Linked DNA regions of Haloterrigena salifodinae. The protein of the gene in region 2 binds, or shares a complex with, the protein of the main gene of each other region. Links are inferred from orthologs where the notes say so. Each region holds a gene or a part of one and is shown on either strand. Other genes may lie near its edges.

Region 1 (10,052 bases), on a different replicon or contig from region 2:
GCACGCGCGCCCTCGAGGACGCCCGCCGTCTCGAGGGCGGCGGGATCGACGGACTCGTCCTCGAGAACTTCGGCGACGCGCCCTTTCACCCCGACGACGTCCCGAAACACACCGTCGCCGAGATGACCGCTGTCGCGACCGAAGTAACCGACGCCGTAGACGTCCCGGTCGGGATCAACGTCCTGCGCAACGACGCCGACGCCGCCCTCTCGATCGCCGCGGCGGTTGACGCCGATTTCGTCCGCGTCAACGTCCACGTCGGCACCGCCTCGACCGATCAGGGCGTTCTCGAGGGACGGGCCCACGAGACGCTCCGGCTTCGCGACCGGATCGACGCCGACGTGGCGATCCTCGCGGACGTCGACGTCAAACACGCGACGCCGATCGGCAACCGATCGATCGAGCGGGCCGCCCTCGAGGCGCTCGAGCGCGGCCGCGCGGACGGCGTGATCATCTCCGGGCCCGGTACGGGCGCCGAGACCGCACTCGAGGACGTCGAGTGGGTCGCCGACGCCCTGTCCGAGCGGTGCAGTGACGACTCCGAACCGCCCGTCTTCGTCGGCAGTGGCGTCACGACCGACACCGTCGCCGACTGCTTCGCGGCCGGCGCCGACGGCGTCATCGTCGGCACGGCGTTGAAGGAGGACGGCGAGACGACGAACCCCGTCTCGAGCGAGCGCGTCGGGGACCTCGTGGCCGCGCGGGTCGCGGACTCGAGTGCAGACTGACGTTTCCGGCCGGCCGACACGGCTCTACTCCCAGTTGTACAGCGCGTCCCGGAAGATCTCCGCCGCGTCGGCTTCCGTCACCGGTCGCGGGTTACAGCGCAGCAGTCGCTGCTGGGTCTCGACGGTCTGGCTCGCAAGCCAGTCGATGTCCTCCTCGGTGACGCCGGCGAGTTCGTTCAGTCCGCTGGGGACCACGTTTAGGTCCCGCTGGAGGCGGACATACTCTTCTCGAGCGCGGTCGGCGGCCGCCCGCGTCCCGAGCCCGTCGGTGTCGGCGCCCAGCATCTCCGCGACGCGAACGAACCGCTCGGGGTCGCTGGCGACGTTGTACCCCAGCGTGCTCGCGGGCGTGAGGACCGCGATCGTCTCGCCGTGGTAGGTGTGATACCGGTTCCCGACGGGGTAGGCCATCGCATGACAGAGGCTCGCGCCCGCCGTGAGCCCGGCGATGGCGCCGAAGAGGGCGCCCTTGAGCATCGCCGCCCGCGCCTCGAGGTCGTCGCCGTTGTGGACCGCGGTCCGGACGTTGCTCGAGAGCAACTGAATGGCCTTCTCGGAGAACATCTCGGTGAGTTCCGTCCGACCGGCGTAGACGGGCCGTGTCTCCGGATCCGACGCCCGCAGGAGGCCGTCGAACGTATGGGTCGTGTACCCCTCGATAGCGTGGCCGAGCGCATCCATCGCCGTCTTCCCCGTTGTCTCGGGCGGGAGCGTCGTCGTGAACGTCGGATCGAGTACGGCCGCGTCGGCACGGATGTGGTTGCTCGAGATCCCCTCCTTGATATCCTTCTCCTCGACCGAGAGGATGGCGACCGGCGAAATCTCGGCACCGGTCCCGGCAGTCGTCGGCACGAGTACCAGCGGCGGGCCCGACTCGGTGAGCGACTCGCCCGCGCCGGTCGGCTCCGCGATGTAGTCGAGTACCTGCCCGCCGTTGGCGATCACCGCGCGGGTGGCCTTCGCGACGTCGATGCAACTGCCGCCGCCGAAGCCGACGTAGAAGTCGTAGCCCGCCTCGCCCTCGTTCGCGCGGACGAACTCGATGCAGCGGTCGACGTTCTCGATCGACGGCTCGCGTTCGGCGCCGTCCCAGACGGTGACGTCGTAGCCCGCGTCCTCGAGGTGATCCGTGACGCGGTCGACGTGGCCGACGTCCGCGAGCGTCTCGTCGGTGACGACGAGACCGTGTGGGTCGTCCGCGGCGTCGACACCCAGATCGGAGAGCTGAAAGCCCAGTTCTTCGACTGCGTTGCGGCCGAACCGGATCTGGGGCATCTGGAGGTGCCAGACCGTCTCCGGCCCGAGGTCGTGTTCGGGCGCCGACACGGAGCGGTCGTAACCCGACATCAGTTCCCCCACCCGTCTTCGATCTCGGAGAACTGCTCGGTGTCGTGGCCGTAGACGACCTCGGCGTCGTGGCGGCGCTCGAGCTCTTTGATCCGCTGGAGGCTGTCGAACCACTCGGTTTTTCCCCAGAGAAGACTTGCGCCGAGCGGTTCCTCCGCTTCGTAGTTCGGCGCCTGATAGACCTGATCGCCGGTGAAGACGAGGGTCCCGTCGTCGTCGAGGTGGACCACCGTGCCCGTCAACCCGGGCGTGTGGCCGGGGAACCGGACGAACTCGACGTCGGTGAAATGCTCCTCGCGGTCGCGGTGGACGACCTCCCAGTTCAGGTCGTGGTCGAAGTCCTCGAGGATGTACGCGCCGCTGCCCTTGTCGGTCTTCGCGCTGTAGTAGGCGAACTTGAGTTCCCGCTCGTGGACGTAGATCGGGACGTCCGTCCCGTCGAAGAACTCGAGTCCGCCGGCGTGGTCGAGGTGCAGGTGCGTCTGGAACACCGCATCGATGTCGTCGAGGCGGTATCCTGCCGCCTCGAGGTCGTCGTCGAGCCGATGTTCGTGGGCGTCGTGCGGGTAGAATGCCTGCGAGAGCGCCTCCGGCCAGTGGCCCTCGAGGGCCTCGTGGTGAGAGCCCGTGTCCCAGAGGATCGTCGCCTCAGGGTGGTCGATAACGAGGTTCCAGACCGGGATTTCCTCGTAATCGAGGTCCGGATTCGGCTCGTCGTGGGTTCCGAGGGTCTGGCCCTCGATCATGTAGTTCTGGTCGCACTCGAGGCCACCCCGGTGGATCACATCGACGGTCGCGTCAACCATTTGAAGACACCGCGAGTTCCTACACTGATTTCGCGAAAAAATGTTTGCGTGAGGATCACACCCAGAGATGGTGGCGAGCACTTTTGCCGGCGGCGGTCACGCGCCGACGATCAGCGGGCCGATCAGCACGCCCATCAGGTGGACGCGGCGGGCGCCGACGCGAATCGGAACCAGTCCGACCGCGGTCGCGACGGCGAGGACGCCGACACCGATAAACCCGGTAAAGAGATACGAGAGACAGCACAGGAGCGCGAGGACGGCAACCGAAATTTTCCAGTAGTCCGTCCGACCGACGAGGTCGAGATAGGCGTCCCCGACGACGATCACGAGGACGAAGCCGACGCAGCCGGCGAGGACGATCCCGGCGACCAGTACCGGCAACTCGAGGGGTGCGTTTACGGTGTCGAAAGCGACCATTACGCCGGTCCGGGGCTGGCCGATGGCGACCAGGGCGAACAGCGCGAAGATCGTGTTCGCCGTGTCGACGCCGCTCGTCGCGACGATGTAGCCGCGATCGCCCGATCGACCCGGAACGACCACGAGGGCCGCGACAGCGGCGATCGCCGCCGAGATGCCCGGAATGTAGCCGACCACGGCGCCCGCGAGCGCTCCGGCGATCGCCGTCACGCCGACGAGCGGTCGGGACATCGCGATCGACTCATCGCGCTGGGGCGGTACCCCGCCGCCGCGGATCGCGTCGATCAACACCGGCGCGCCGAACAGGCCCGCGAACAGCGGCGCGAGCATCCCGCCGGCCTCGAGGGGCGCATCCGTCGCGAGATCGAGCGTCAGCACGCCGAGCGTCGCCGCGAGCGCGAACGAAACGAGGCCGCCGAGGCGGGTCCGCCACGTCCGTTCCGACGCGATCAGCGCGACGACGACCATCGCCAGCACGAGCGAGAGGTGGGCCTGGATCGTCGGATACGCGGCCGTCACGCCCCGCGTGACCGGCACGGCCAGTGGGACCGCCGCGAGGACCGCGAGTAAACTGCCCAGCGCCGAGAGCCGGATCGCCTCGTAGCCCCGGCCCTCGAGGACCAGCCGGTGACCCGGCAGCGCGGTGATGGCCATCTCGGCGTCGGGCACCCCGAGCGCCATCGCGGGGACAGCATTGACGAACGTGTGGACGACGCCGACCGCGAGCATCGCACAGCCGACGAACAGCGGCCGGCCGGGGATCGACGGCGCGAAGCCGGCGAGCAGGAGGGCGAAGTTGTTCGCGTGGAGCCCCGGGACGAGCCCGCTACAGCAGCCCAGCGCCGCGCCGGCCAGGAGCCACGCGAGCAGTCCCAGCGTCAGCGACGGCTCGGCGAGGATCTCGACCGACGCGGGGACAGCGGTCATCGCTCTCTCTGGCCGCGGCTCGTCGGATAAACTCGAGGGTTGATCGAACGACGGGACGAGATACCGATCGCTACGGCGTTCAGAATTATCGGAGTGAGCGCGACGTCGTATCGGCGATCGGCGCCGTCTCCAGTCGGGTCACTGAGCCCCAGCCGTTCCCAGCCCAGTCGAGCCCGACGTAGCTGATCATGTCGTTTCTCCGAACGGTTCCGGCGTCACTCTATCGCCTCCGGCTGGTCGGCTCAGCGCGACGACTCGAACGGAGTCCGAACGGGTGCCGGAAGGGATTCGGGCTCGAGTAACTCCTTGACGTTCGAGACGACGGCGTCGGCGGCCGCTGCGGGCTCGTCGCCCTTGGGATCGTTATCTCCTGTCACGTACACCGTCCGGAATCCGGCGTCGCACGCGCCGACGATATCGGCCTCGTAGTCGTCGCCGACGAACACGTACTCGTCGGCCGGCAGCCGCTCCATCGCGGCGTCGAAGATCCGTCGATTGGGTTTCCACGCGCCGACGTCGCTCGAGACGACGATTTCGTCGATCGATTCGTCGAATCCGTGGCGCTCGACTTTCGCCCGCTGCTGTCGCCCGTCGCCGTTCGTCAGGATTCCGGTCGGACAGGTCTCAGCGACCCGCTCGACGGTCCGCGTCGCCGTGGCCGGCACAGTAGTAGCCCCGAGTTCCCGCTCGCGGTACTCCCGGGCGAGCGTCTCCGGCGCCGCGTCGAGTTCCGTCGCGGTCGCGACCGCCTCGAACGCCTCGCGGTACGGGTCGGCCTCGCAGCGCTCGAGGGCCTCGAGCAGGCGGTCGACGTACGTCTCATAGGCGGCGTCGGTCAACTCGCCGTACGGGGAGACGGTCGCCTCGAACAGGTCCGCGAACGGGACCGCGTAGGTACACAGCGTTCCGTCGAGGTCGAAGTAGACGGCGGTCGTCACACGCCGTTCGTCTCGCGGCGCGGAGAAGTAGCTGTTCGTCCGTCGCGTCGAAAGAAAATCGGGATTGCTGAAACCGTCGCGTCGCGACTTAGCCGAAGAGCTCGCCGAGGCCCTCGCCGCCGGCGTCGTCGTCTTCGTCGTCGTCCTCGTCCGTCGTGTCCGGGACGTCGCTGGTCTCTTCGGCCTCTTCCTCTTCGTCGCCTTCGTCGCCACCGGCGTCACCGGCCGCGGCGCCGCCTGCGGCGGCTCCGCCTGCGGGGACCGCGGCGGCCTCGGAGACTGCCTCGTCGATGTCGACGTCCTCGAGCGCGGCGACGAGCGCCTTGACTCGGGACTCCTCGACGTCGACGCCGGCAGCGTCGAGCACGTCGGTCAGGTTGTCTTCGTTGATCTCTTCGCCCGATTCGTTCAGGATGAGTGCAGCGTAAACGTATTCCATTGTAGTGTCCTCCAGTAGTGATTATCCGAACATCTCGCCGAGACCGGCCCCGCCGTCACCGTCGTCTTCGTCTTCGTCGTCATCGTCGGTGTCGGCGTCGGCCTCGTCGGCGTCAGCTTCGGTGTCGTCCTGTTCGTCAGCCGATTCGTCCTCGCCCTCGTCGGCGGCCGGTTCAGCGGCCGCGTCGACGCCCTGCAGTTCCTCGGGCAGGGCCTCCTCGTCGTCGATCTGGGCCGCGAGCGCACGCAGCTGTGCGTCGGCCTTGCTGACGAGGTCGGGCATCAGCTCTTCGTCCTCGATCGCGGCCTGCAGGCCGAGGCTCTTGGCCTCGCCCGTGGCCTTGGCGATGAGCGTCGGCGCCGTCGACGCGGTCGGGAACGACGCGTTGATCGCGAGGTTCCGTGCGCGTGCGGCGGCGGTCGACACGTCGCTCTCGTAGGCCTCGACGTCGATGTCGAGGTCCTCGGGGTCGAAGAGAACGCCGTCAGCGACGACGGCGCGAAGGTCGAGTCCGACCTCCTTGGGCTCGATCCCGAGCTCGTTGAGGACGTTCGCCAGATCAGCAGAGACTTCGCCGCCGGCCTCGAGGACCGTCGAGTCCTCCATGACCTGAATCGAACCCTCTTCGATCCGTGCGTTGGCACCGATGCTCTGGAGTTCGCCGACGAACGGTCCCGGGTCGACCCCGGTGTCACCCTCGGGGATGACGATGTCGTTCGGGGCGACCTCGCCCTCGTTGATCGGGGCGGGCGTCTTCGACGCCTCGAGCTCCTTGTAGAGCGTGAACGGGTTGTCGTTCGTACCGACGATCCCGACCTGGCCCTCGATATGATCAACGAGGTCCTCGAGGCCGGACTCCTCCAGTGCACGGACCTGCAGGGTATTGCGGCTGACGCGGAGCTCAGCGGTACCGTGCAGACCACGGCGCATGTCCTGGAGCTGCTTGCTCGGAATGCCGGTGATGCCGACGATGCCGACGCTGTCGTAGCTCTCGATGATCTCCTGGAGCTCGTCGACTTCCTCTCGCTTCCACTGGGGAAGGTTCTCGGTCTTGCGTTCAGCCTGTGCGCTCATATTAGGCCACCTCCACAGACGGCCCCATCGTCGTCTTCACGTAGACGGCGTCGATGTTCTGGGGCCCCTTCTCGAGGTCGGCGTGCAGGCGACGCAGGATGACGTCGATGTTGTCGGCGATGTTCTCCGCATCCATGTCCTCGGCGCCGACGAGCGTGTGGAACGTTCGTCGGTCGCCGGAGCGAAGCTGCACGGTGTTTTTGAGCCGGTTGACGGTCTCGACGACGTCGTCGTCGGGCGCGAGCGGGTCCGGCATCTTCCCTCGGGGACCGAGAATGGTACCCAGGTGCCGGGCAATATCTTGCATCATCGCCTCTTCGGCGATGAAGAAGTCCGTCTCGTCGGCCATGTCCTTGGCCTCGTCATCGTCCAGATCGGCCACGTCGTCTTCCGAGAGAACCTCGTCCGCTGCCTCTTCGGCGCGGACGGCGGTTTCTCCCTCGGCAATGACGACGATTCGCGTATCCTGGCCGGTTCCGGACGGCAGGACGATAGACTCGTCAACTCGGTTCGACGGTTCGTTTAGGTCGAGGTCGCGCAGATTGATCGCGAGGTCGACCGTCTCGGTAAAGTTCCGATCGGGGGCGTCCTCGAGTGCGCGAGCGACTGCTGTTTCAATATCCGAATCTGCCATCGTTCACCTCCGTAGTACGCAGGAGTGCTCCTACGGGTCAGTGAAACAGGCTAGGCCTGTCTCCTTTGAACGGAGTGCCATGGCGAACTTAAACCCGTCGAACTGCCAGCGCTGACTTCCTCGATACGCGTGCGTCTCTGTACCGTTCGAACTATCAACTGACGAACCGCGCGCTTTTTGGTTCGCTCGGGAAACGCGAACGTCCGTCTCGCTGGGAAGCGCAGGAATACGTTCAGCGAGCGAAAATATTATATTACCTGATAGTGTATATTTCCTGTATGTGGCCATCAGATTTATATAGTGTTAGTGGGGCGACGGGAATCGGGTCGGTTATGCCGCTGACGATCGGCGGACTCGGCTTCGAAACGCTGGAAACGATCAGCCCGCTCGAGCGGGCGGGGCTCCTGTTCGCCGGGACGTTCGTGTTCGCGGCCGTGGTGCTCGGATTGCTTCAGGGGTACGCCCCGCGAACGGTAACGAAGGCTCGCCGGAGCCCGGTTATTTCGATCTGCGTCGGCCTGCCGGGACTGTTCGTCGTCGTCGGACTCGGCAGTACGGGGCACCTGATACTCGGTACGGATCTGGGGCCGTTCTTCGGGATTCCGATGATCGTCCTCGGCGGGACGATCGTGCCCGCGTTCACCGCCCTCGGTTTCGTCGCGTTCGGACGGTCGATCGCGGCGCGGCTCGGCCGCGACCGCCTCTCGGTCGGTATCTTCCTCGGTAGTCTGCTCGCTGGCATCGCCGGTTTCTCGCTTGCGCTGACCGTTGTCGTAGCGGGTTTCGCCGGCGCCCTCGGAATCGGCGCGGGCGTGCGCGTGATTATGGCTACCGGTGGGACGTCCCGGCCCGACGATCGCACCGTCCCCCCCGCGAACAAGATCTAACCCGGCGGTCGACCGACGGACGAGATCAACGAGACGTCACACCTGAACGTCGCCAGACGCCATGACTAGTCCTGTGTCGCTTTCGCACTCGCCGTCGCGTCCGCCTCGACGGGCACGTCGTAGCCGTGGGTGTGGAACGACCCGAGACAGAGGAACAACCCGCGTTCGTAGATGTCCGGCTCCTTCTGGACCCCGAGGTGCGAGCCGATCTTCGCGTCCGCCCAGTAGGCGCTGTGAGGGCCTTCGAACAGCCGCTTTACGAGCCGCGCGTCGGCCTCGAGTTTCACGTAGCCGTCGTACTCTACGGGGCGGGGATCGGACACGTACCGGTAGCCGCCGCCGTTCATCGAGAGCTCGAGATAGACGTCGTCGACCAGCGAGATCAGGACCGTCGTCTCGGTGCTATACCCGATTCGCTCGCGCTTTTCCTCTAAGCTCTCGTAGGCGTAGGGAACGTACGCCTGGAGCTCCGACAGCGTCGGCATCGGGTCGGCCTCGTACTCGAACGATCGCGACGCCAGCTCTTCCTCGATGTAGCGGCGCTTCGCGTCTGGATCCGCCGGCTCGAACGGCGCGGATCGCTCGCCGGTCTCGAGGTCGATGTGTTCGCCGGAGTTCAAGAAGACGCATTCGTGGTCGTCGGGGTCGACGGCGTCGGTGAAGAACTCGAGCGCTTCCTCGCGGGGCGGATTCGCCGTGTATTCGTTGAGGTGGGCGAGGTCGCCCGTCAGCACGTACTCGCCGGCGAATGGCATGTAGAAACGGGGTTCGAAGATGTCGATGAACTCGAGCGCCCGCTCGTGTTTCTCCTGGATGACGCGGTCGCGTTCGCGGAGCTTCTTCTCGTGGCTGTAGTCGGTGACGGCCTGGGGGTAGAACTGCGCCGCGCTGTACTGGTGACAGAGGAGATCGATCGTCCCGTACTCGTCGGTGACGGTTCGACAGACCGACTCGGCGATCGAAAACGGCACGTCGTTGGTGTTGACGACCGTCTGCTCCCCGTTGTCGATGACCGCCATCGAGTCGACCTGCGTCGAGCCCGGTTCCTCCGCGTCGTCGTCGTACCACGTACACCCAAAGTAGTTCCCGCAGCGCTCCGGATCGCAGCCGTCGGCCGCGAGCACGTTGATGTGCATGTCGCCCTCGAGCGGCGTGCGCTCGCCGTGGGACAGCTCGATCACGTCGAACCCCAGCGCAGCGACGGCGTCGTGGAGATAGTCCCACCGGTAGTCGTGGATGAGCACCGGAATGTCCCTGTCCATGCGTTCGAGCGTGTCGGGGTCGAAGTGGTCCGGATGGATGTGCGAGATATAGATGTAGTCGACGTCGTTGAAGTCCTCCGGGTCGAACTCGGGTTCGGGGTAGTGGGCCCACGAGCCGTAGTACGCGCCGTCCACCAGCCAGGGATCACAGAGAATCGACGTCTGCTCGTCTTCGACGAGAATCGCTGCCGACTCGAGATAGGTCACTCGCATACCGAGGCTCCAACAGCCATGAATCATTTGTTATTATCACAATATGGGATGGTACGCGCTCCCGAACGCGGGATAGGGCACAGCTACGGCTCCCTCGTCCACCGTCGACGTCCCGTGAATCGGCGTCCGGAAGCGGATAGGGACCGGCAAAACAGCCGTAGTCACCGAGTAAACGGCGTGCGTTCGACCACCGTGGCTACGCTATCGGTCGTCGGGACGAACGAAGAATACTCGGTGCGTTCCCGGTTCGGGGACTCGTCGAACACGCCGTCGCTTCGCCGACGAGGACACACCGGAACGTCCGTTCTGCTCGTGTTCCGAGCACTCGCAACTACACGTTCGCGTCGACTGCAAGAACGATAACACGCTCGTCGACTACG
Region 2 (10,169 bases):
TCGGCACTGTCCCCTTGGGGACACCCGCCAAGGGGGCTTTCGCGCGAAGCGCGAAACGACCCCGTAGCGTTGCGGTGCGATCGCGGCGCCGACCCCACCCTCGAAGGGCCGAGTACAACAGAAATTGTGAAAACCAGCTGCTAACGAAACTCTGGTTGTCTAAATGAAGTGAAGGGGTAGCGTTGCCACTATGCGGGCCGGTTCAGCGATCGGCGACGGCGCCGACGAATCCGGTTTCCGTTCCGCCGCCGGGCGTCTTCCAGGTCACCTCGGCGCTGCGGAGAACCGTCGGATCGTTCCCTGACTTCGACCACTTCTCGAGGGCCTCGGCGGCGATCGTACCGACGTTCTCGAAGCTATCGGCCTTCAGCCGCGAGAGGATCGTATCGATTCGCATCCGTCGCGGCTCGCCCTGGTCGTCGAACTCGAGGTCGGCGCCGTTCTCGGCAAGCCACTGCTGGAACGGCGACGATTCGGCGACGTGATCGGCCAGACCCATGAGGTGCTGCATCCGATCGGCGTAGCTCTCGATCGCGTACTCGGCCGACTCGACGAGCGCCCGCAGTTCCTCGCGATACTTCCGAGCGCGAAACGAGACGTCGCCCTGGTCGAGTTTGAGGACATCGCCGAGATCTTCGATCGCCCGGTAGATCGTCGCGGGATGCTTGCCCAGTTGGTCGGCGAGGCCGTCGACCGTCGCACCGCCATCGGTCGCAACCTGCTCGGTGACATCGCGAGCGGTCTCGCCCATGTCCCGAAGCGTCGTCATCAACAGGTGGTCGCTCTTCGCCTCGAGGCGCGGGGTCGGATCTTCATAGAGTTCGACCAGGTCGTCTCGAGCAATGGCGCCGAAATGATCGTCGGCGACGTAGACGCCACTCCCGTCGGGACCGAGCGGGATATCTTCCCAGTGGAGCGCGTTCAGTAGCGTCTCCTCGATCTGCTCGGTCACCTCGTGACGATCGGCCCACGCCCATGCGTCACCGTCGTTCATCGACTTGTTCACCAGCACCTCCACCTTCGGGTGGTAGGACGGGTGATCTTTCGAGACCGCGTCCGGATCGGCCAACTGGTAGATCTCGAACTTCCGGCCGTAGGTGTGGCCCGGCAACAGTTTGCTCGCCGACGCCGGGTTCAGAAACAGCCGGTTCTGGTGATTGACTACCTCCTCGTTGTCGATATGGAGTTCCGCTTTCACTCCCTCGAGGTCGGAGAGATAGTGGGCCACCTTCTGGAGGACACCGGCCGACGAGAGCTTTTCCGCCCACTCGCGACGGATCCGCACGTAGCGCTCGTACGCCCACATACGGCTCGCCGAGTGCGGGTCCGTCCGAAAGTACTCGGGATGGATTCGCTCCTCTGCGTGCTCGAACACGGCCGCGTAGAACTCCGGTAGCAACTCGAGACCGCGCTCGAGTTCGATATTGCTGGTGTGGAACTCGACATCGACACCGTCGACGGCGCCGACCTGATTCTCCCACGGGAGCTGTATCGGGTCACCACTCTCCCAGTGGCGCATGTCTGGGAACCGCGGGGAGATGTTGTACGACGCCTTCCGTTCGCCGCGACCACGGCCCACGATATCCCATTCGTACAGTCGCTCCGCGTTGATCCCGTCCGACAGTCGCGGCGCGAAGCCGGACTTGCTGTAGCTGATCTTCAGGTGCCACGGTTCCCCGTCGATCTCGGTATCGATCTCGAGGTAGCCCTCGAAGGGCGGCCCGAGCATCACCGACGAGAGGGCGTCGTAGGGACCGCGACCCCAGTCGGGCCACTTCCAGCGGCCCTCGATCTCGTGAGGTGTCGTCTCGACTTGCGACACCCTACTCACCTCGTTCTCGCTCGAGGAGGCCAGTCAGGACCGCGATCGGATTCCACCACGTCGCACCGCCACAGCGGTAACAGACGTGCTTGAACGACGTGCAGTCGGTCGCCTCGAGGGAAGTTGGATCAACCTGCGGATGCTGATCGATCTCCTCGAGACGGGCGCGCTTGACGCGCGTCCGCCCACAGCCCACGCAAATCGCATCGACTGGGATTCCGACCTGTCCCGCGGCCGCGCTCGCCAGCTCCGCCGCAAGATCGCGTCCATCGCGATCACCGCGATCGGCATCAGTACTCACGCCGACTCACCTCCAGGAGCGCGGAGGTCTTCGAAGACGGCCGACCACGAGACCTGGCGGTACTGCTCGGCGCTGCGGCCGCCGTTCCCGCAGTCCCACCAGTTCCCGTCGATAATTCGGTCAACGGTCTCGGCTCGGGTTAGCGCCATCCGCAGGATCTCGTCCGACTCGCGCTCGAGGACGACGAGAACGTACCAGCCGTCAACGTCGACGAGACGCTCGTGGTTCTCCCGACGGATCCACCAGCGCCCTGCACGGCCGTCGTAGGTCTCGTAACAGGACTTCGCTTCGACGACGTCGCCGACCGTCGCGATCGTGCCGGCTAGGTTACCGACGACGTCCGCAACGAACTCGAGGTCGTACCACTCAGCACGGTCATCGTCGACGCGCTCGAGAGGCCACTGTTCACAGGCCGCACACTCGACGTCGTGACCGCGTTCGCGGTTTTTCGCAACGGCCACGCTACTCACCTCGGCTCTCGAGCGCGCGGCACACCTGCTCGTCGGTCGCTTGATGGGCCGGGTGGGCTATGGGCGTCCGACTGTCGACATCGTACAGCCGACTCGCCGGGATGAACAGGGGCTTACGCATCGGGTTCACCCCCGTGTCGACCGAGCGACGTCTCCGGGTCCGGGATCGCGACGTCTTCGCCAGCGGCGGAGCCGCGGCTCAGTCGCGCATAGGTATCACACTCTCCGCAGCGATGGGCTCGATTGCGGTTGTCACCGAAAACGCGGCAGAACCGATCGGAAACGTGGGCGCCACAGTGACGACAGACTGAATCGTCGACCGACGGCCACGGCGCGATCGTCACGCCGACCACCCCCGGTTTCCTTCGATGAAACCGCAGGACGGCGCGGACGCGAATCCCGCACCGGCAATCACTCGATTTTCAGGGGTGGTTTCTACGCTCGAAACGCACCTGCATAATTCTGAGTGAGTCGCTACAGCAGCGACTAACCGGATAACTCGAAACGTTACAAAATCTTGATGGACTCGCCGGGATTTGAACCCGGGGCCTCTTCCTTGCGAAGGAAGCGATCTGCCACTGATCTACGAGCCCTCGACCCTTTCTAACTGGGGTTTCTATTTGTAGCTTGTGTTTCGGAGACGGAGCGCCAGTCGTCCGCACGCTCGAGTCACCACACGATCACCGCTCGAGTACACCACGAACGTCCTGTATGCCCAGTACCGCCAACACGCCGGCGGCTAGCAGGAGGACGAGCGCGACGGTCACCATTCCGGCCGCCGAGAACGTCAACGCGAAGTGCCCCGCGAAGGCCGCCCAGAGAAACCAGATCCCGGCCCATCGCCGAACGCGGACGAACGCGCTCGCGGTCACGACGCCGGCGTAGGCTAGCAGGGCCGCGGTCCGAGAGAGCGAGGCGGTCCCCTCGAGGAGTAGTCGGCCTGCAAAGAGGAGGATGACGACGGCGATAGCTGCCCACGTGAGGTTGAGCTCCCGTTCGGCGACGTCGATCGCCCGCTGGACCTGAGTCGGTGCCATACGTTCCGTACGAACAGATCAGAAAAATACCTTATCTCTCGATGGTCGACTCGCGGCCGTCGCGTCTTAGAGCCGCGCGGACCCCGACCGCGATGGGGTGCCGACGTTGAGGACTCGAGCGCGGCCGGCCGCCAGGCCGAGCAACAGGCCGGTGAAGTGTGCGAGCAGGGCGACCCCCGGCGAGGCGGTGGCCATCGTGACGGCGATCGCGAGCCCGAGGAACACCAGCGCCGATAGCCACGCGGGGACCTCGACGAACGAGGCCAGGCTGGCCGACAGCCGGTTCGAGGCGATCAGGTAGCCCAGCAGGGCGAAGACCGCGCCGCTGGCGCCGAGCACACCGCCCGTCGCGGGAACCGGGGTCACCAACGCCGCGACGTTCGTGAGGAGGATCTGGGCGACGCCGGCGACGGCGCCCGTCACCGCGAAAAACACGTGGAATCGGAGCCGCGTCGTCGCGCGTGCGACCGGCCAGCCGAAGACGATCAACGCGAGGCTGTTCGAGACCAGATGGCCGACGCCGCCGTGGGCGTAGACGCTCGTCACGACCGTCCACGGGTTCGTCGACAGCGGCGGCGCCAGGACGAACAGACCGGCCATCAGCCCGACGCTGAGCAGCGCCGCCACCTGCTGGAGGAGGAAGACGACGACGAAGACGGCGAGCAGATCGACGATCGGACTGCTCGAGTCGTCGACCGACGACTCGGCGTCGGTCCCCGACCGCATCCCGATCCCCGATCGTGACGAACGATCTGCCATGGGTACTAGTGGAACGGCGCGCCTCAAAAGTGTCCGCGTCGACACTGACGGCACTGGAGTGCCTACAGAGCGTGTCGATGGGAAATTCGGAGACGGGAATCATACTGGTACCGACACGTGGCCGCTCTCAATGCTCGTGACGGCCGCGTCGCTATCGAACGATAATAAACGGTGAAAATCGCAACCGCAACCGCGATCGCCTCAGTCTTCGAGGACGATCTCGATCGAGACGTCGTTCGGCACCTGGATGCGCATGAGCTGACGGAGTGCGCGTTCGTCGGCGTCCAGGTCGATCAGGCGCTTGTGGACGCGCATCTCCCAGTGCTCCCACGTCGCGGTGCCCTCGCCGTCAGGCGACTTCCGGGTCGGGACCTCGAGGGTCTTCGTCGGCAGCGGGATCGGACCACTGAGGTTGACGCCGGTGTTGTTCGCAATCTCGCGGACGTCGTCACAGATGTCATCTAAGTCGTCTGGACTCGTGCCCGCGAGTCGAACGCGTGCCTGCTGCATTTATTTCTCGTGGACTTCGAGGACCTTCCCGGCCGCGATGGTCTGACCCATGTCGCGGATGGCGAAGCTCCCGAGTTCGGGAATCTCGCTGGACGGCTCGATGCTGAGGGGCTTTTGCGGTCGGATGGTGACCACAGCAGCGTCGCCCGACTGGATGAAGTCGGGGTTCTCCTCGGCAACCTCGCCGCTCGAGGGGTCCATCTTCTTGTCGATGGACTCGATCGTACAGGCGACCTGCGCCGTGTGGGCGTGGAAGACCGGCGTGTAGCCGGCCGTGATCACGGACGGGTGCTGCATGACGACGACCTGGGCCTGGAACGTCTCGGCGACGCTCGGCGGGTCGTCGGCGGGGCCACAGACGTCACCGCGTCGGATGTCGTCCTTACCGATGCCGCGGACGTTGAATCCGACGTTGTCACCGGGCTCTGCTTTGGGCACCTCTTCGTGGTGCATCTCGATCGTCTTCACTTCGCCGCCCACGTCGCTGGGCTGGAAGGAGACGTTGTCGCCGGTGTTCAGGAGACCGGTCTCGATACGTCCGACGGGGACGGTACCGATACCCGAGATCGTGTAAACGTCCTGAATCGGGAGTCGAAGCGGCGCGTCCGTCGGCGGCTCCGGCTCCGGCAGGTCGTTGAGTGCCTCGAGCAGGATTTCACCGTCGTACCACGGCGTGTTGTCCGAGCGCTCGGCGATGTTGTCGCCCTCGAACGCCGAAATCGGGATGAACGAGGCGTCGTCGGTGTTGAACTGGACCTGCTTGAGCAGCTGGGTCACTTCCTCGACAACGTCGTTGTACGTCGACTCCTCGTAGTCGACGATGTCCATCTTGTTGATGCCGACGATGAGCTCGTCGATACCGAGGGTACGAGCCAGGAAGACGTGCTCCTGGGTCTGGGGCGCGACACCGTCGTCAGCGGCGACGACGAGGACGGCGTTGTCCGCCTGGGATGCGCCCGTGATCATGTTCTTCACGAAGTCACGGTGGCCCGGACAGTCGACGATGGTGAAGTCGTACTCGTCCGTGGAGAACTCCTGGTGGGCGATGTCGATGGTGACACCGCGCTCTCGCTCTTCGGCGAGGTTGTCCATGACGTAGGCGAACTCGAAGCCGCCCTTGCCCTTCTCCTCAGCCTCTTCTCGGTGCTGTTCGATGACGTGCTCGGGTACGCTCCCCGTCTCGTAGAGGAGTCGTCCCACGAGCGTACTCTTCCCGTGGTCAACGTGGCCGATAATGGCCAGGTTCTGGTGTTGGTCGCTCATTGTTGTAGCTCACGCGCAGAGGCGCTTATATCGGTCTCTTTGGCTCGTTGCGGTTAAAACCATTTCGAAAGCGTATTCAGCCGAACCCGACGCCCTCTTGCGGTTTGCTGAGCGTTCACACGGACCGAAAGGTCCGGCGTGGCGACCCCCACACGGCAGACGGCGGCGCGGTCGACGCCGCTCGAGCAGTCGATTTCGATAGTCGAACTACCCCGTTCGATCGTTCCGGACGGCCCTCCGCCGTTCCGTACCGTTAGACGCTGCTCTGGGAAAGCCAACCACAGGCTTGGACAGTGGTGGCTGACGACTACAGAGGATAGTCCTATCACCCGTGCTGATCCACTCGAGCGTGTGGAGCAGTACTCGAGGCTCGCCACCGTGTTGACAACTGCGGGACAAGACGCGCGACTTCGTAGATGCCGCACACGCAGCTGTAAGAGCCGTCAAACCGATCCGTTCGACGGGGTCTCGAGAAGTACTTGTGTGGAAAGCCCCCTCGATTCGATCGATCAAACACTACGTGCAAAACGGGAACAAAGAGCGAAGGCGTCGACTTAGAGGTGGTCCTTACCGGGATTCGAGGAGCCCCAGTCGCCGCGGCCGCCCTCCGTGCGGTCGACGCCCATGATCGATTCGGCCTGGTCGGGACCGCCGAGTTGCTCGCGGGCGTCGGGCACGCGGACGGTGACCTCGTCGATTTCGGGCCACTTGATGAGTTCGGCCTCGATGTTGCCCGTCGTGACGTCGCTGACCGAACAGCCCTTGCAGCCGCCGCCGAGCTCGATGATGACCTCGCCGGTCTCGGAGTTGACCTCCCGGACGGCGCTGGTTCCGCCATGCATCTGGATGATCGGCATCTCCCGGCTGAGCCAGGTCTCGACGCGCTCTCGGAGCGACGGCTCGCCGTCGGCTTCGGCGTCGGATACCGCGTCGGAATCAGTCATTAGTCGGTCTAACACGCGAGCGCTGAATAAGGTTTTGACGCGTGTTAGCTACTATCAGGATCGTTCCTGACGGTTTCGGGGCGGCGCGCTCGGTCACCGATCGTCGTCACGACGGCGGATCCACTCGAGGGCGGCCGCGCCGCCGGCGAGTCCGACCCCGGCGCCGAGTCCGCCGAAGCCGGGAATCTGATCGCTGAAGGCGCCGTTCGACCCGCCATCGGTGTCGTCGCCGCCCCTCTCGAAGTCGCTCCCGAGCCCGGTCGGGAACGTGTACAGCGCGCCGTCGATGTCCGTGGCGGGAATCCGCGACGTGCTGCTCGCGACGACCGTCGCGCCGTCGTTGGCGACGCGCGCCGTCCAGAGCGCCGCCTCGTCGGTCGCCCGCCAGTGGGCGAGTTCCTCGGGAGCGGCGGGGTCGCCGACGTCGTGGATCTTGATGCCCCCCTGATACCACGCCGAGTAGAGGCGGCCGTCGCGCAACTCGAAGTTGTGCGCGGTCGTCCACTCGCCGCCTCGGCGGGACGCGTCGTCGCTTTCGGGCGGCTCAATCGACGCCAGCGGGTCCGGCGCCGTCGGATCGGTGACGTCGTAGAGGTCGATCCCGCCCGGCCCGTTCGGCGGCGCCGGGTCGTCGGTCGTCCAGGACTCGCGACCGACCGCGAGGAGGTCGCCGGCGTCGCCGACCGCCGCGTAGTGGTCGTTACCCGGCAGGCCGTAGACTGCCTCGCTTCCCCCGTAGCTGCGATCGTCGCCGACGTCGGGGTCGCGCACGTGCGAGACGTACTCCGGGGCGCTCGGATCGCTGACGTCCACCAGATAGGTGCCGGCGTCCCAGAACGGGAGGAACGCGAGGTCGTCGCGGACGGTGACGTCGTGGAGATAGTGGGCGTACCAGTAGACGTCTTCCCACTCGGGCTCGTGATCGAGGAGCGACCAGCGACCGACCTCCTCGGTGTCGTCGTCGCTCGTGTCGTAGATGACGAGCGCGGTATCGTCGGGACCGTTGGCAACGACGTACAGCAGTTCGTCCGCGAAAAAGCAGTTGTGGATGTGGAACCCGGTCTCGTAGCGGTCGACGACCGCGGGGTCAGCAGGGTCGCTGACGTCGTAGAGTTCGAACCCGTTGAACTCGCCGAACCCCTTATCCGCCGGTCCGACGACCGCGAGTCGGTCGCCGTCGACTTTGACGTCGAAAATCCGCGTAAACCCCCGGCCGTCAACCTCGAGCTGATTTCGTTCGGCGAGCGGCTCCGGCGCGGTCGGATCGCCGAGGTCGACGGTCGCGAACCCGTACGTAGTGGCGAGGTACGCCGTCTCGCCGTCGTCGTCGACGACCACTTCGGCGGGGTCGCCGCCGGATAGCTCGAGCTGCCCGAGCGGTTCGAACGAGTCGGGGGCCTCCTGACTGGCGCGCGACGTCGCTGCGGCCGAACCGGCGGCCGCTCCCGGGACGGTCAGGACGGCGCCGGCGGCCCCGCCCGCCCGGAGGAATGCTCTCCGCTGCATACGTCATCAACCGTCGCTCGCGTCAAAAGTACGTGGAAAGCGGACGCAAGGGTCGGTACCGTCGTCGACGCGTCGGAAGCGAGATCGGATCGGAGCCCGCTCCAGAGCCGCCGTCGGTTCGAGAACCGACCGTCAGAGCTGCTTACGGTCGCCCGTACCGCCGGTCAGCGCGCTGGCGAGGGCGCCCTCGAGGACGACGTCGTCGCCCATATTGGTGACCGTGATCTCGGGAACGTTGGTCATCACCATCTCGGCGACGCGCTCGCGGATGGGGTCGACGACCAGTTCCTCATTGTGGAGGGCGACGGCGCCGCCGAAGGAGACGACGATCGGGGCGAAGGAGTGGATCACGTTCGTCACGCCGATCGCGTTCCAGTGGGCGAGTTGCTCGATGGTGTAGTCGGCCAGTTCGTCCTCGCCGGCCAGTTCGAAGATGTCCTTGGCCGTGAAATCTGGACCCTCGAGGGGAAGGGTAGTCGAGATCGTCGGATCGTCCTCGGCGAGCAGCCGAGCGAAGTCGGGGATCGCGTTCCCCGAGCAGTAGGCCTCCCAGTGGCCGTCGCGGCCGCAACCGCAGGTCAGCCGACCCTGCGGATCGACGACGCAGTGGCCGACCTCGCCGGCGTTGCCGTCCCAGCCGCTCATGATCTCGCCGTCGCAGCAGACGCCGGCGCCGACCCCCGAGGAGATCGTGATGTAGACCATGTCGTCGGGGTTGCGATCGGCGTGGAACCGCTCGCCGATGACGCCCGCGTTGGTGTCGTTGTGGAGGTACACCTCGTTGCTGTCGATCAGCTTCGAGATCGGTCCCGTCAGCGGGATGCGATCGATCGAGTCCGGCAGGTTCGCCGGATCGATGACCGCCCCTTCCGCGAGGTCGAACGGACCGATGGAGCCGATCCCCGCCGCGACGATTTCCGTGGGTGCGATACCGGCGTCGCCACACGCTTCGCGAAGCGTCCGCAAAACGCCTTCCGTGACGTCGATCCCCGTCGGGCCACGCGGTGTGGATCGTCGGCTCACACCGATCGTCGTCCCGTCGTCCTCGGCGACGACGGCACGGACGTTCGTCGCGCCGAGATCGACGCCCGCATAGTAGTCCATGCTATCCTAGGGACAATCGCGCCCGTACTTAACTACTCAGATTATACTCGCCGACGAGTATTGTTTCCAATACGTTACGCCCGCGCTGTTCCGTGATCGCGGTCACCGGGGACAGTTGTATGCTATGTGATGACGTACATCGGGGTATGGCCACAGAGGAGACAACCAACGAGACCGAGACCGAGTCCGAGTCCGCCCCCGACCCGACCGACAGCGAGTCCGAGCCCGCTCCGGATCTGGCCGAGGCCGAGCGGCGCGCAGTCCACGAGGTCGAACTCGGCCTCGAGTGGTTCCAGCGCGCTCAGGGCCAGTTGCTCGCGTTCCACCACGCGACGGGCCACGGAATGGACCACCTCCGGGAGGCCGAACGGCTCCTCAGGGAGAGCGGTCGCGACGACCTCGCCGATAATGTCCGGGACGAACTGTTACCTCACGGCGTCGTCGACGACGACC
Region 3 (9,938 bases), 480 kb from region 2 along the record:
GGCCGTTCGGTACGTATCGGAGGTATGCACCTGACAGCCGACCGCGTCGTACGGGAGCGAAACTGGGTCGCAAACCGCGCCGAAACCGTCGTTCCGCTCATCAACGACGTCCGGGACGACCTCGGGGACATCTTCGACACCGACGTCGATCACGTCACCGAGGCGCAGTATCTCGAGGCCGTCGACGACGTCTTCGCCGACGGCGATCTGGGGGTCAACGTCGCCGCTATGGTCGCGATCCTCCGCGAACTCGACGTCGAGGGCGACTATCCCGGCTTCGTCGTCGACGAGATCCTCGGTCGGGAACTGGCCGCGACCGTCGCCGGCCGCCAGCCGCTGCGGACCCTCGGTGAGGCGACGTTCCACTACGCCGACCTGCGGGTCCACGGCGAGGCCGACGAGAACGCGGGCGTCGACGACTGCGAGGCGGCGCTGGCGGCTGGGTTCCAGGAGCGACTGCCAGGCTGGAACTGGACCGAGCGCTCGAGTCCGTTCAGTATCGAGCGGTAACCGGCGGCCCGCCCGGCGTAGACCGGTAAGCGGCCGCCGAACCGTTGTGAACCGGTGACCGGCGGCCAAACCGTCATCAGAACGAGGTCTCGAGTTACTCGTCGGTTTCGTTTCCGGCGTCCGACTCGTTTTCGGCGGTCTGATTCCCGTCGTCGGACCCGTCCGTGTCGGTTCCGACGTCCGTTTCGTTGCTAGCGTCGGACTCGTTTTCGGCGCTGTCGTTCTGTTGTTCTTCCCGCTGTCGCCGGAGCATCTCCTGTTGTTGGGCCTGTTGTTGCTGTTGCTGGACGAACGCGTCGTACTGGTCGCCGGGATAGATGCCGCTGATCTCGCCCTCCCGAAGCGCGCTCATGATCGCCTCGTCGGAGCCGGTGACGCGGAGGAGACCGAACTCGGGTGCGGACTCCTCGACCGTGATCTCGCTGTCGCCGACCGAGTCCTCGAACTCAGTCGCGGCCTCCTCGGTCAGGTTGCGCTGTTCCTCCCGCGCGCGCTGTCCGGCCTCCTGCTGAGACATATTGCCGCTCTGAACGGCCGACTGGAGCTCCTCGTTGAGCTGCTCGAGCTTCTTCCGGTCCGGCGACACCGCGACGGTGACCGCGTCGCTCGAGCCCTCGTCGGACTGTGTCAATGCCTCGAGTTGGGAGCACCCGGCGAGCGATGCGGCGACGCCGGTGCCGGCGATGCCGAGAAATTCGCGGCGGGGATGGCCGTCTGTCATTCGACTCGAGACCATCGACGGGCGGAAATAAGGGTTTTTGACAGCGCGACGAACTCTCGTCGGTGAGGGGAGGCGTTGGGCGGCAGCGATCGGTCGACCATCGATCGGCCGTGAACGTCACGGAACGATGCACGCTGTCCGTACGCGGTCCGGGCTCCTTTTATTCGCCCGACGGCTATACCGTTCCAGTGACTTCCGAGCCATCGACCGCGCGGTCGCCGCGAGCAGTGACCCTCGAGCAGCCGTCGCTGTCGGCCGCCTGCGAGGCCGTCGCCGACGGCATCGAGCGCGAGGCGCTCGTCACCGTCTTCGGTCGCTGTTCCGTCGACTACGAGGGTCGCGCCTCGAGCGTGCTCGAGGCGGGCGACCGCCACGTCATGCTCAAACCGGACGGCGCGGCGCTGGTCCACACCGACGAGGGCCAGCAGCCGGTCAACTGGCAGCCTCCGGGCTGCGAGCACGACGTCTACTGCGACGACGGGGACGCCAACGGAAGCGGCGTTGAGGCGGACGCCGACCCCGACGCACTCGTCCTCGAGAGCCTCCGGTCGAATCCCGACGAGCGGCTGCTGGTGCGATTCCAGCGGGTCCTGCAGGTCTCGGCTTTCTCGGGAACCGACGAGAACGAACTCGCCCTCTCCGGGACCGAGGAGGACCTCCGCCAGCGCATTCTCGAGGAACCCGACCTGCTCGAGACCGGGTTCACGCCGCTGGCGACCGAGCGCGCGACGCCGGCCGGCGCCGTCGACATCTACGGCGAGGATTCGGCGGGCCGGACGGTCGTCGTCGAACTCAAGCGCCGCCGCGTCGGGCCGGACGCGGTCGGCCAACTGCGCCGGTACGTCGACGCCCTCGAGCGCGATCTCCACGCCGACGCCGACGTCCGCGGGGTTCTGGTCGCCCCGTCCGTGACCGACCGAGCCGATCGGTTGCTCGGGGACCACGGCCTCGAGTTCGTCTCGCTGAAACCGACCGGCGACTGACGGATGTCTGCGGCTCCCGCCGTGGCATAGCGGTCTCCCGCTGGGGTTGACTCGAGCGGATCGAGGGAACTCGGCTGCCCGGAAGCCGAAACGGAATTCTCATCGGGCTCCAGCGATAAGGACCGCCAATGCGACTCGAACTTCGCGTCTGTCAGCACTGTCTCAACCGCGACGACGGCCACGGGGGGAAACAGAAGGCCGAACTGCTACAGGACATGGTCGCCTGCGCCGAAGTGATCCAGGAGTACAAGGACGTCATCGACCTCGAGGACGTCCACATCCGGCGGGTCCACGACAACGAAAAGGGGAAACCCGAGGCGCTGCCGGTCGTCGCGGCGACGATACAGAACGACCAGGTCGTCCTTAACGACACGCAACTCGTCGCGGAGGGTCAGGACGGCACCATGCTGCTGTACGCAAACCCCGACGACATCCTGACGGTGCTCGCGGGCAACGTCGACGAGATCAGCAAGGCGGTTCCCGGCGACGTCACGGTCGACCTCTCCGAGACGGGTGCGCGGATCGTCGCCGAGGCCGGCCTCGGCGCCGACCCGGACGATCAGCCCGGTCCCGACGCCGGCCCCGGGCCCGGTCCCGGCCCCGGCCAGTAACGAGACGCCCCGCCGGTCGTCCCGTCGGTTCGCCCGACGCATCGCCACCGAACCGGGCCGTCTCTCGGCCGACGGCCCGTTTCTTTTCTCGCGTCGCTTATCGTGCGCTCGAGCCCTCGCGCGCCGACGGCGACGAGGAGGTGTCGCGGTCGCGGACGAGGAGCCAACACGAACAGCAAAAGGCGACGGCGACGGTCCCCGCGAGGATGCCGAAGGCGACCCGGTACCCGTACCGAGTGTAGGCGACGGTGCCGCCGACGGTCTCGCCGGTCCGGTAAGCGTCCAACACCAGCCCCATGAGCGTCGGGAGAACCGTCGCGCCGACGAACCCCGCTGTGTTCACGGTGGCCGTCGCGACACCGCTGGCCGCGGGCGGGTACCGGTCCTTCACGGTCGACAGCGACAGCATCGCGGCGCCGAAGAGGACGCCGCAGGCCAGGTACGAGACGGCGATGATCGCCAGCGGGGGGCGCCCGAAGACGGGGATCACGCTGAACGCGATCGTCAACAGGCCGACTCCCGCCGTCATCGGCAGCACGCGCCGCTCGAGTCGATCGGAGACCCAGCCGATCGCCGGCGGACCGACCAGCAGGCCGATCGATCCGAGGAGGGTAAACGAGGACGCGGTCGTCACGTCGAGGCCGTAGACGATCGCGAGGTAGGGAACGCCCCACAGGCCGATCAGCGTCAGTATCGCGCCGTTGCCGGCGAAGAAGACGGCCGACAGCAGCCACTGGTCGGGGTCGCGAGCGAGCGTTCGCAGGTGACCGGCGGTCTCCGCGAGCGTGACCGACGGCTGCTCCGGGACGCCCGCGATGGGTTCGAGGCCTGCCGCGGCCGGCGACTGGCGCGCGACGACAAAGACGGCCCCGGCGGCGACGAAGCCAACGGCGGCCAGGCCGATCATCGTGGCCCGCCACCCCAGCGCGTCGACGGCGACCGCCAGCGGCGTGGTCGCGAGGATCGCCCCGAGTCCGGCGACGCTGCCGGTCAGTCCGGTCATCGTGGCGAACTCGTCGGCGCGGTACCAGTTGGCGCAAAACCGGAGGATCGTGACGAAGATGACGGCACTACCCAGGCCGATGAGCGCCCGCGAGGCGACGGCCGCGAGGTAGCTGCCGCTCAGCGCGAAGCCGACGGCGCCGAGGCTCAGGACGAGCCCGCCGATCGAGCCGACGTACCGGGGGCCGAACCGGTCGGCGAGCACGCCGGTCGGGATCTGAGCGACCGCGTAGATGAGGAAGAAGGCGGCGTGGAGCGTCCCGAGCTGGGCCGCAGTCGTCCCGAACGCGTCGGTCAGCCGATCCGACAGTACGGCCGTCGACAATCGGTGGAGATTGACGAGCAGGAAGACGGTTGCTAGCGCGGCCCACGCGAGCCACCGCCGCCTAGTGGGATCCGACAGCGCGCTCACGCCTGTCACGTTTCACAGACGGTGTGGTAAAGTTGTGTCCCCGTCGAACATGGACCGTCGAACCGACAGCCCAGCGGCTCGAGGGACTTCAGCTCTGAGAAACCGAACTCGATCGAGTGCCGATTCAGCGAGTTAGATACGGCCGACGTTCTCGACGCCGACGCTCTCGACGCCCTCGACGTCCGAGAAGCCTTCCTCGACGGCCTCCGTACCGCCCGCGCCGTCAGGGACGATCACGGTCGGGTAGAGTGCGACGAGACCGAACGCGACTTCCTCGCGTTCGACGCCGTTGATCTTGGCGCCCTCGGGGAGCGTGCTCTCGAGGCGCTCCTGGAGCGCGTCGAGATCGATTTCAGGGCTGTTCGGCATGACCTTGATTTTCGCGGCTACCTTTCCCATGGTTCTATTACGGACCGGTGAATCCGCAGTCGGGGCACTCGTAGAGGTTGCTCTGCTTGCGGCACTTGGCACAGCGGTAGATCTGGGTGCCACAGTCGGGACACTTGAACGCGGCGGCGTTGGTGCCGGCGATGTTGAGCCCACAGGAGACGCACGAGCGCCTCTGGCTTTCGTCGGTCGTACTCATACCCCTTCTTTCCCGCCCGGCGTTTTTAACGGTTGTCTTTCGAGGGCTCTCGAGGTCGGCGCCGACCCGAGAGCGGACGCTGTCGAAACGGATGGGTGTGGACGAAGTCGGCGTCGCGAGACCAGGTGTTTTCGCAGTCAGAAAATCCACGGCTAGATACTTTACTGTCCACTCGAAAGAAGATGATGAGGTTCGGTGGGTGCCAAGCCAGACCGGACCTCTGCCTCTGACATTCTGCCCCCGAACTGCAACATTCAAACGGGCTCCGCCCCTACTGCGAGTGAATGCGCCTCGACGACTACATCGAGGAGTTAGAACCCGATGAGGAGGCGAAGCGACGGCGCCTCGCCAAGGAGAAGTCCTACGAGATCACGGACCACCTTGAGGAGTTCGAACAGAACTTCGAGCAAGCGCTGTCCGGCGACTCGCTCGTGGGCTCGACGGCTCCCTCGATCTTCGTCGGGCGGTCGAACTACCCGGACATCCCCGTGGGGGTGCTCTCGCCGGTCGGCGACGAGAACGCCGCCGAGGACTATGTCACCGACGGGAACTGGTACCAGCAGGGGTACGACATTCCGGACGTCCTCCAGCGTCGAACGGGCCTGCTGAACTCCAACAAGCGTGCGAACGTCGACTCGCCGAGCATCGCGAGTCGACTGACGCCCAACGTCCACGACGCCTGGGACGGTTTCGTCGGCGTCCAGCGCGAGGTCGCCATCGCGGATCGGCCGGTCGACCTCGAGATCGGCCTCGACGACACCCCCGATCTGGGCCTCGACACCGGCACGGACGTCGCGACGCCCCGCGGCCCCCGCGCCAACGCTCGCAACGCCGAGTTGCGGGAGAACCCTTACGTCCCGAAGCCGATCAAGAAGACCTTAGAAGACGACGACTGGCAGGCCCAGGGCGCGATGACCTACCTCTATCGTCGGGGGTTCGATGTCTACGACATCAACTCGATCCTCTCGGCGGGCGCGCTCGGCGAGACCGACCAGCGACGGCTCGTCCCGACGCGGTGGTCGATCACCGCCGTCGACGACACCGTCGGTCAGTTCCTCCGCGGGCGCATCCGCAACGCGCCCAGCGTCGACGAGGTGCAGGTCTGGGCCAACGAGTACATGGGCAACCGCTACTGGGTGATCCTCGCGCCGGGCAACTGGGAGTTCGAACTCGTCGAGATGAAGGCGCCCGGCAGCATCTGGAACCCCGATCCCGAGGGTGACACCTGGATGGCCAGCGCCAGCGAGGGATTCGACGGGCGCTCGAGCTACGTCGAGGAGACCGCCGGCGCCTACTACGCCGCCCGACTGGCCGCCTTAGAGCACCTCGAGTCGATCGGGCGACAGGCGAAGTGTCTCGTCCTCCGCGAAGTGAGCGACGACTACTGGGCGCCCGTCGGCGTCTGGCAGGTCCGCGAGAGCGTGCGCAACGCTTTCGACGGAGAGTACGGCGAGGCCGAGACCTTCCACGACGCCGTCGCCGAGGTCGCGACGCAGCTTCCGATCTCCCACGCTCGCCTCCGGCGGAAATCCGAACTCGCGGCGGGGCTGCAGTCGAATCTCAGCGCCTTTTCTGCTCGAGACTAGTCGACTACGGAGCGCATGTGCTACCGGGTGGGTCGTTATCGTTCCTCGCTCGACTGCTCGCCATGTGGTGGCGCGCGCTGGACTGCGGTGAGAAGGGCGAGACCGGAACGAAGTGACGGTCTCGGAAAAGCGAATGGGGAGCGAAGCGACCCGTGTGCCACTGACGAACCGCAGTCTGAACCCGTGCGAGGGATGAGTGACCGGAGGGAACGAATCGGCTGGGGAGGAAGTGGCAACTCCCCGTTGCCACGATAGCAGAACGCTTCGTCTCAGTACGTTCTCCCTCGCACACACCACTCGCCGAACCGTGACTAGTAAGCGAACCCGAGTCCCTAAATCGCTCGAGCGCATCCGGTCGGTATGGCTCTGGCGCTCGTCAGCACCGAATTCCTCACCGCGATGGGACTGCTGGTCGTCCTCGTCGGCGTCCCGCTGTTCGTTCTCGGGGTCATCGCCCTCGTCACGGGGTACATCCAGTACGACGCCGAGCGGTATCTCGAGGAACTCGAGGCCGCTGAGGCCGCCGAAGTTGCCGAGGTCGCCGAAGACGGTGAGTTGGCGGACGACTGACGCGAACGAGAACGGGTCCACCGATCGGTTTCGGTCACTCGAGTTGTATCGGCTCACTCGAGTTCCCCTCGAACGATCCATTCGCTTTCCGCCGAGACCTCGCGTTCCTCGTTCATCGCCGGGCGTTGCCGGCCACCGACCGGTTCCCTTCTCGCGGACTGACACCGAACGTTTTTGTGCATCTGTAGTCACCGATATTCTCCGGTGTTCACCGCTGTACCCTCTGGAGGAATTATTCAACAACCTGTAAGACTGCCGTCTACATTCTCCGATGAATTATTATTAATAATAAGGCGCACCTCTTTTATTCCTAAGACGCATACGACGGGTGATGGCACTCGATTTCACTCCGACGACGGTCGAGGACCTCGAACCGGAGCGACGGCCCTCCGTCGCGCTCGCGTTCGTCCCGGTGCTGGCCGTCGTCCTCTTCCTCGGCGTGGGATCCGCCGTACTTGGGCTGGACCCCCACGTCCCCCTGCTGTGGAGTATCGTCTTCACGGGCGCCTTCGGGTATTACCTGGGCTACTCGTGGGAGGACCTCTACGAGGGCGTCGCTAACAGCCTCCTGATGGGACTGCAGGCGCTGTTGATCATCTTCACGATCTACGCGCTGATCGCGACCTGGGTCGACGCCGGGACGATTCCGGCGATGATGTACTACGGCCTCGAGTTGCTCTCGCCGTCGGTGTTCCTGCCCGTCGCCGCGGTGCTGGCCGCGATCGTCGCGTTCTCGATCGGGTCCTCGTGGACGACGGTCGGGACGCTGGGCGTCGCCTTCGTCGGCATCGGCGAGGGGCTTGGCGTGCCCGCGACGATGACCGTCGGCGCGGTCCTCTCGGGGGCCTACGCCGGCGACAAGCAGTCGCCGCTGTCGGACACGACGAACCTCGCGGCCGGCGTGACGAACACGCCGCTGTACGACCACATTCGCCGGATGCGAACCGGGACGGTCATCGCCTTCGGGATGGCCGTCGCGATCTTCGCCGTCCTCGGCCTGCAGGCCAGCGGGAGCGTCCCGACCGACCGCGTCGCCGAGATACAGACCGCACTGGCCGGATCCTACTCCGTCACGCCGCTGGCGTTCGTCCCGCTCGTGGTCACCTTCGGGCTCGCGCTGCGGGGCTATCCGGCCCTGCCGACGCTTGTCGGCGGGACCATCGCGGGCGTCCTCACGTCGATCCTCCTCCAGGGGACCGGCTTCGTCCCCGCGTGGGAGATCTTCATGGGCGGCACTGCCCCCGAAACGGGATCGGATCTGGTCGACGACTTGCTCGCGACCGGCGGGCTCACCGGTTCGGCCTGGACGATCACGGTGGTCGTCGCCGCGCTCGTGCTCGGCGGTCTGCTCGAGCGGACCGGCGTGCTCGCGGTGCTCGCCAACCGGCTCTCACAGGGCATCCGGAGCTCCGGCAGCCTGATCGCCGGCACCGGCGTCTCCGCGATCGCGATCAACGCGCTGACGGCCCAACAGTACATGAGCATCGTCCTCCCCGGGATGACGCTGCGGAACCTCTACGAGGAGTTCGGACTGGACAGCGACGAACTCTCGCGGGCAGTCGAGGCCGCCGGGACGCCGACCGGCGCGCTCCTTCCGTGGCACGCCGGCGGCGTCTTTATGGCCTCCGCAACCGGCGTCCCGACTCTCGAGTACGCGCCGTTCTACCTGTTCGGGTTCCTGTCGCCGCTCGTGTTGTTCGCGATGGCCCTGACCGGATTCGGCGTGCCGACGACCCGCCGAACCGACCGTATCCAGACCGCCGACTGACGACGGTTCGATCTTTTTCCGAAGGAACATTGGTCCCGAGCGGTCAGTCCGCGCCGTCGGACTCCGAAAGCGGTTTCTCGGCCCCGCTCGCCGCGGGTCCGGGGCTCGCGTCGGGTTCGGGGTCCGTCCACTGGTCGCCGTCTTCGCCGGAGACTCTGGTGAAGACGCTGACGCCGGCTTTGAACACCGCGAGCAGGACCGGTCCGAGGAACAGCCCCATGATGCCCAGCAGGTAGATCCCGCCGATGACGCCGACGATGACGGCGGCCGGGTGGAGACCGGAGCCGCGATCGACGAAGATCGCCCGCAGGTAGTTGTCGATCAGCGCGAGGACCGTGAGGCCGTAGGCGAGGAGAACGACGGCGGCGAGCGGATCGCCAACCGTCGCGAGATACCCCGCGGCGGGCCCCCAGACCAGCCAGACGCCGATCGCCGGCAGGAACGAGAGCAAGATCATGATCACCGTCCAGAAGGCCGCGTTCGGGACGCCAACCACGGCGAGCCCGATTCCGCCGAGGAGCCCCTGGACGACCGCGACGAGGACGTGACTGTAGATTACGGCCCAGGTGACGACGCGGACCTCCGCGAACAGTTCGTCGCGGACGGCGGGGTCGAGCGGGACGACGTCGCCGAGCCAGGCGACGAGATCGTCCCCGTCGACGAGCAGGTAGTAGAGCAGGAAGACGCAGACGGCCAGTCCGATCGCCATCTCGAGGCTGGCGTTGACCAGCCGAATCAGTTCACCCAGCGCGAGTTCGACCGCGCTCGAGAGCGAGGACTCGATCTCGGTGTGAACCGCCGTCTCGATCGCGTCGATCTGCTGGGCCTCGAGACCGAGGTCGGTTTCGGCGATCCCGCGGGCGCTCTCGACGACGCTCGTTTCGTCGAACTCGTCGAGAAAAGAGACGGCGGTGCCCCAAACGACGGCCGAGATGACCAACAGCGGGACGACGGCGGCCAGGACGGCGACCCCGGTCAACAGGATCGCCGACGGCCGCGGCCCGAGCTTCGGCTCGAGGCGCTCGTGGGCGGGACGGAGGACGAACGCGAGGAGCCCAGCGGCCAGCACGTACTGCAATAGTGGGGTGATGACCAGGGCCGAGAGCACCCCGAGAACCACGAGCAGGAGAGCGAAAAACGCGGTGCGGAGGTCCATACGAAAACATCATTCGCGACGTACGTAAATGTT

The links.
Region 1: the proteins of tuf (region 2) and rpl12p are in contact, whole or in part, in a crystal structure (PDB 3WY9), measured with the Pyrococcus horikoshii proteins. The link is inferred for Haloterrigena salifodinae from one-to-one orthologs. Residues at the interface, in WP_010885563.1 of Pyrococcus horikoshii: Lys125, Glu126, Phe129, Arg132, Thr133, Lys165, Leu166, Thr169, Lys324, Gln326, Leu359, Ala360, Ile369, Glu372, Ile384, Ile422, Ser423, Gln425; in WP_010886059.1 of Pyrococcus horikoshii: Glu96, Glu97, Leu100, Leu103, Ser104, Ala105, Leu106, Phe107, Gly108.
Region 3: the proteins of tuf (region 2) and EH209_RS03705 are in contact, whole or in part, in a crystal structure (PDB 7CSL), measured with the Pyrococcus horikoshii proteins. The link is inferred for Haloterrigena salifodinae from one-to-one orthologs. Residues at the interface, in WP_010885563.1 of Pyrococcus horikoshii: Val16, Lys20, Ser21, Lys62, Arg65, Glu66, Arg67, Gly68, Val73, Ala74, His75, Ile88, Asp89, Ala90, Pro91, Gly92, His93, Asp95, Phe96, Lys98, Asn99, Gly103, Ala104, Asp227, Val228, Tyr229, Ile231, Val234, Val237, Val239; in WP_010884146.1 of Pyrococcus horikoshii: Phe4, Leu6, Val7, Val9, Arg11, Met13, Pro14, Thr15, Asp16, Pro17, Leu38, Ala39, Lys40, Glu44, Pro45, Ile46, Ala47, Phe48, Gly49, Leu50, Tyr56, Leu58, Arg60, Asp61, Glu62, Glu63, Tyr65, Ser66, Phe67, Asp68.

The regions. Positions count from the first base shown.
Region 1 is NZ_RQWN01000002.1:1,067,498-1,077,549, reverse strand. What follows is about bases 3,928-6,725. They hold rpl12p (50S ribosomal protein P1), read right to left. Parts: upstream 5,603-6,725; coding sequence 5,252-5,602; downstream 3,928-5,251. Other genes in these bases: EH209_RS13865 (50S ribosomal protein L1), read right to left, coding at 6,678-6,725; EH209_RS13870 (50S ribosomal protein L10), read right to left, coding at 5,624-6,676; EH209_RS13880 (HAD family hydrolase), read right to left, coding at 4,468-5,163; EH209_RS13885 (tripartite tricarboxylate transporter permease), read right to left, coding at 3,928-4,225. Also shown: EH209_RS13900 (BtpA/SgcQ family protein), read left to right, coding at 1-728; EH209_RS13895 (hydroxyacid-oxoacid transhydrogenase), read right to left, coding at 753-2,075; EH209_RS13890 (N-acyl homoserine lactonase family protein), read right to left, coding at 2,075-2,881; more of EH209_RS13885, read right to left, coding at 2,978-3,927; more of EH209_RS13865, read right to left, coding at 6,726-7,310; EH209_RS13860 (hypothetical protein), read left to right, coding at 7,589-8,197; EH209_RS13855 (MBL fold metallo-hydrolase), read right to left, coding at 8,263-9,672. UniProt on the Methanocaldococcus jannaschii protein: Forms part of the ribosomal stalk, playing a central role in the interaction of the ribosome with GTP-bound translation factors.
Region 2 is NZ_RQWN01000001.1:1,198,424-1,208,592, forward strand. Bases 4,032-6,946 are described here. They hold tuf (translation elongation factor EF-1 subunit alpha), read right to left. Parts: upstream 6,163-6,946; coding sequence 4,900-6,162; downstream 4,032-4,899. Other genes in these bases: EH209_RS06140 (rhomboid family intramembrane serine protease), read right to left, coding at 4,032-4,389; rpsJ (30S ribosomal protein S10), read right to left, coding at 4,591-4,899; EH209_RS06155 (NifU family protein), read right to left, coding at 6,717-6,946. In the rest of the region: EH209_RS06110 (DUF7845 domain-containing protein), read right to left, coding at 203-1,822; EH209_RS06115 (hypothetical protein), read right to left, coding at 1,824-2,123; EH209_RS06120 (hypothetical protein), read right to left, coding at 2,120-2,584; EH209_RS24565 (DUF7563 family protein), read right to left, coding at 2,707-2,946; EH209_RS06135 (hypothetical protein), read right to left, coding at 3,274-3,630; more of EH209_RS06140, read right to left, coding at 3,697-4,031; more of EH209_RS06155, read right to left, coding at 6,947-7,106; EH209_RS06160 (LVIVD repeat-containing protein), read right to left, coding at 7,200-8,612; EH209_RS06165 (ROK family protein), read right to left, coding at 8,745-9,716; EH209_RS06170 (hypothetical protein), read left to right, coding at 9,863-10,169. UniProt on the Methanocaldococcus jannaschii protein: GTP hydrolase that promotes the GTP-dependent binding of aminoacyl-tRNA to the A-site of ribosomes during protein biosynthesis.
Region 3 is NZ_RQWN01000001.1:718,788-728,725, forward strand. The notes cover bases 3,006-5,689. They hold EH209_RS03705 (elongation factor 1-beta), read right to left. Parts: upstream 4,639-5,689; coding sequence 4,372-4,638; downstream 3,006-4,371. Other genes in these bases: EH209_RS03700 (MFS transporter), read right to left, coding at 3,006-4,239; EH209_RS03710 (HVO_2753 family zinc finger protein), read right to left, coding at 4,646-4,825; nreA (DNA repair protein NreA), read left to right, coding at 5,110-5,689. Also shown: EH209_RS03680 (hypothetical protein), read left to right, coding at 25-510; EH209_RS03685 (hypothetical protein), read right to left, coding at 605-1,231; endonuclease NucS, read left to right, coding at 1,459-2,214; EH209_RS03695 (hypothetical protein), read left to right, coding at 2,343-2,825; more of EH209_RS03700, read right to left, coding at 2,923-3,005; more of nreA, read left to right, coding at 5,690-6,411; EH209_RS03720 (hypothetical protein), read left to right, coding at 6,772-6,981; arginine/ornithine antiporter ArcD, read left to right, coding at 7,313-8,749; EH209_RS03730 (AI-2E family transporter), read right to left, coding at 8,793-9,905. UniProt on the Methanocaldococcus jannaschii protein: Promotes the exchange of GDP for GTP in EF-1-alpha/GDP, thus allowing the regeneration of EF-1-alpha/GTP that could then be used to form the ternary complex EF-1-alpha/GTP/AAtRNA.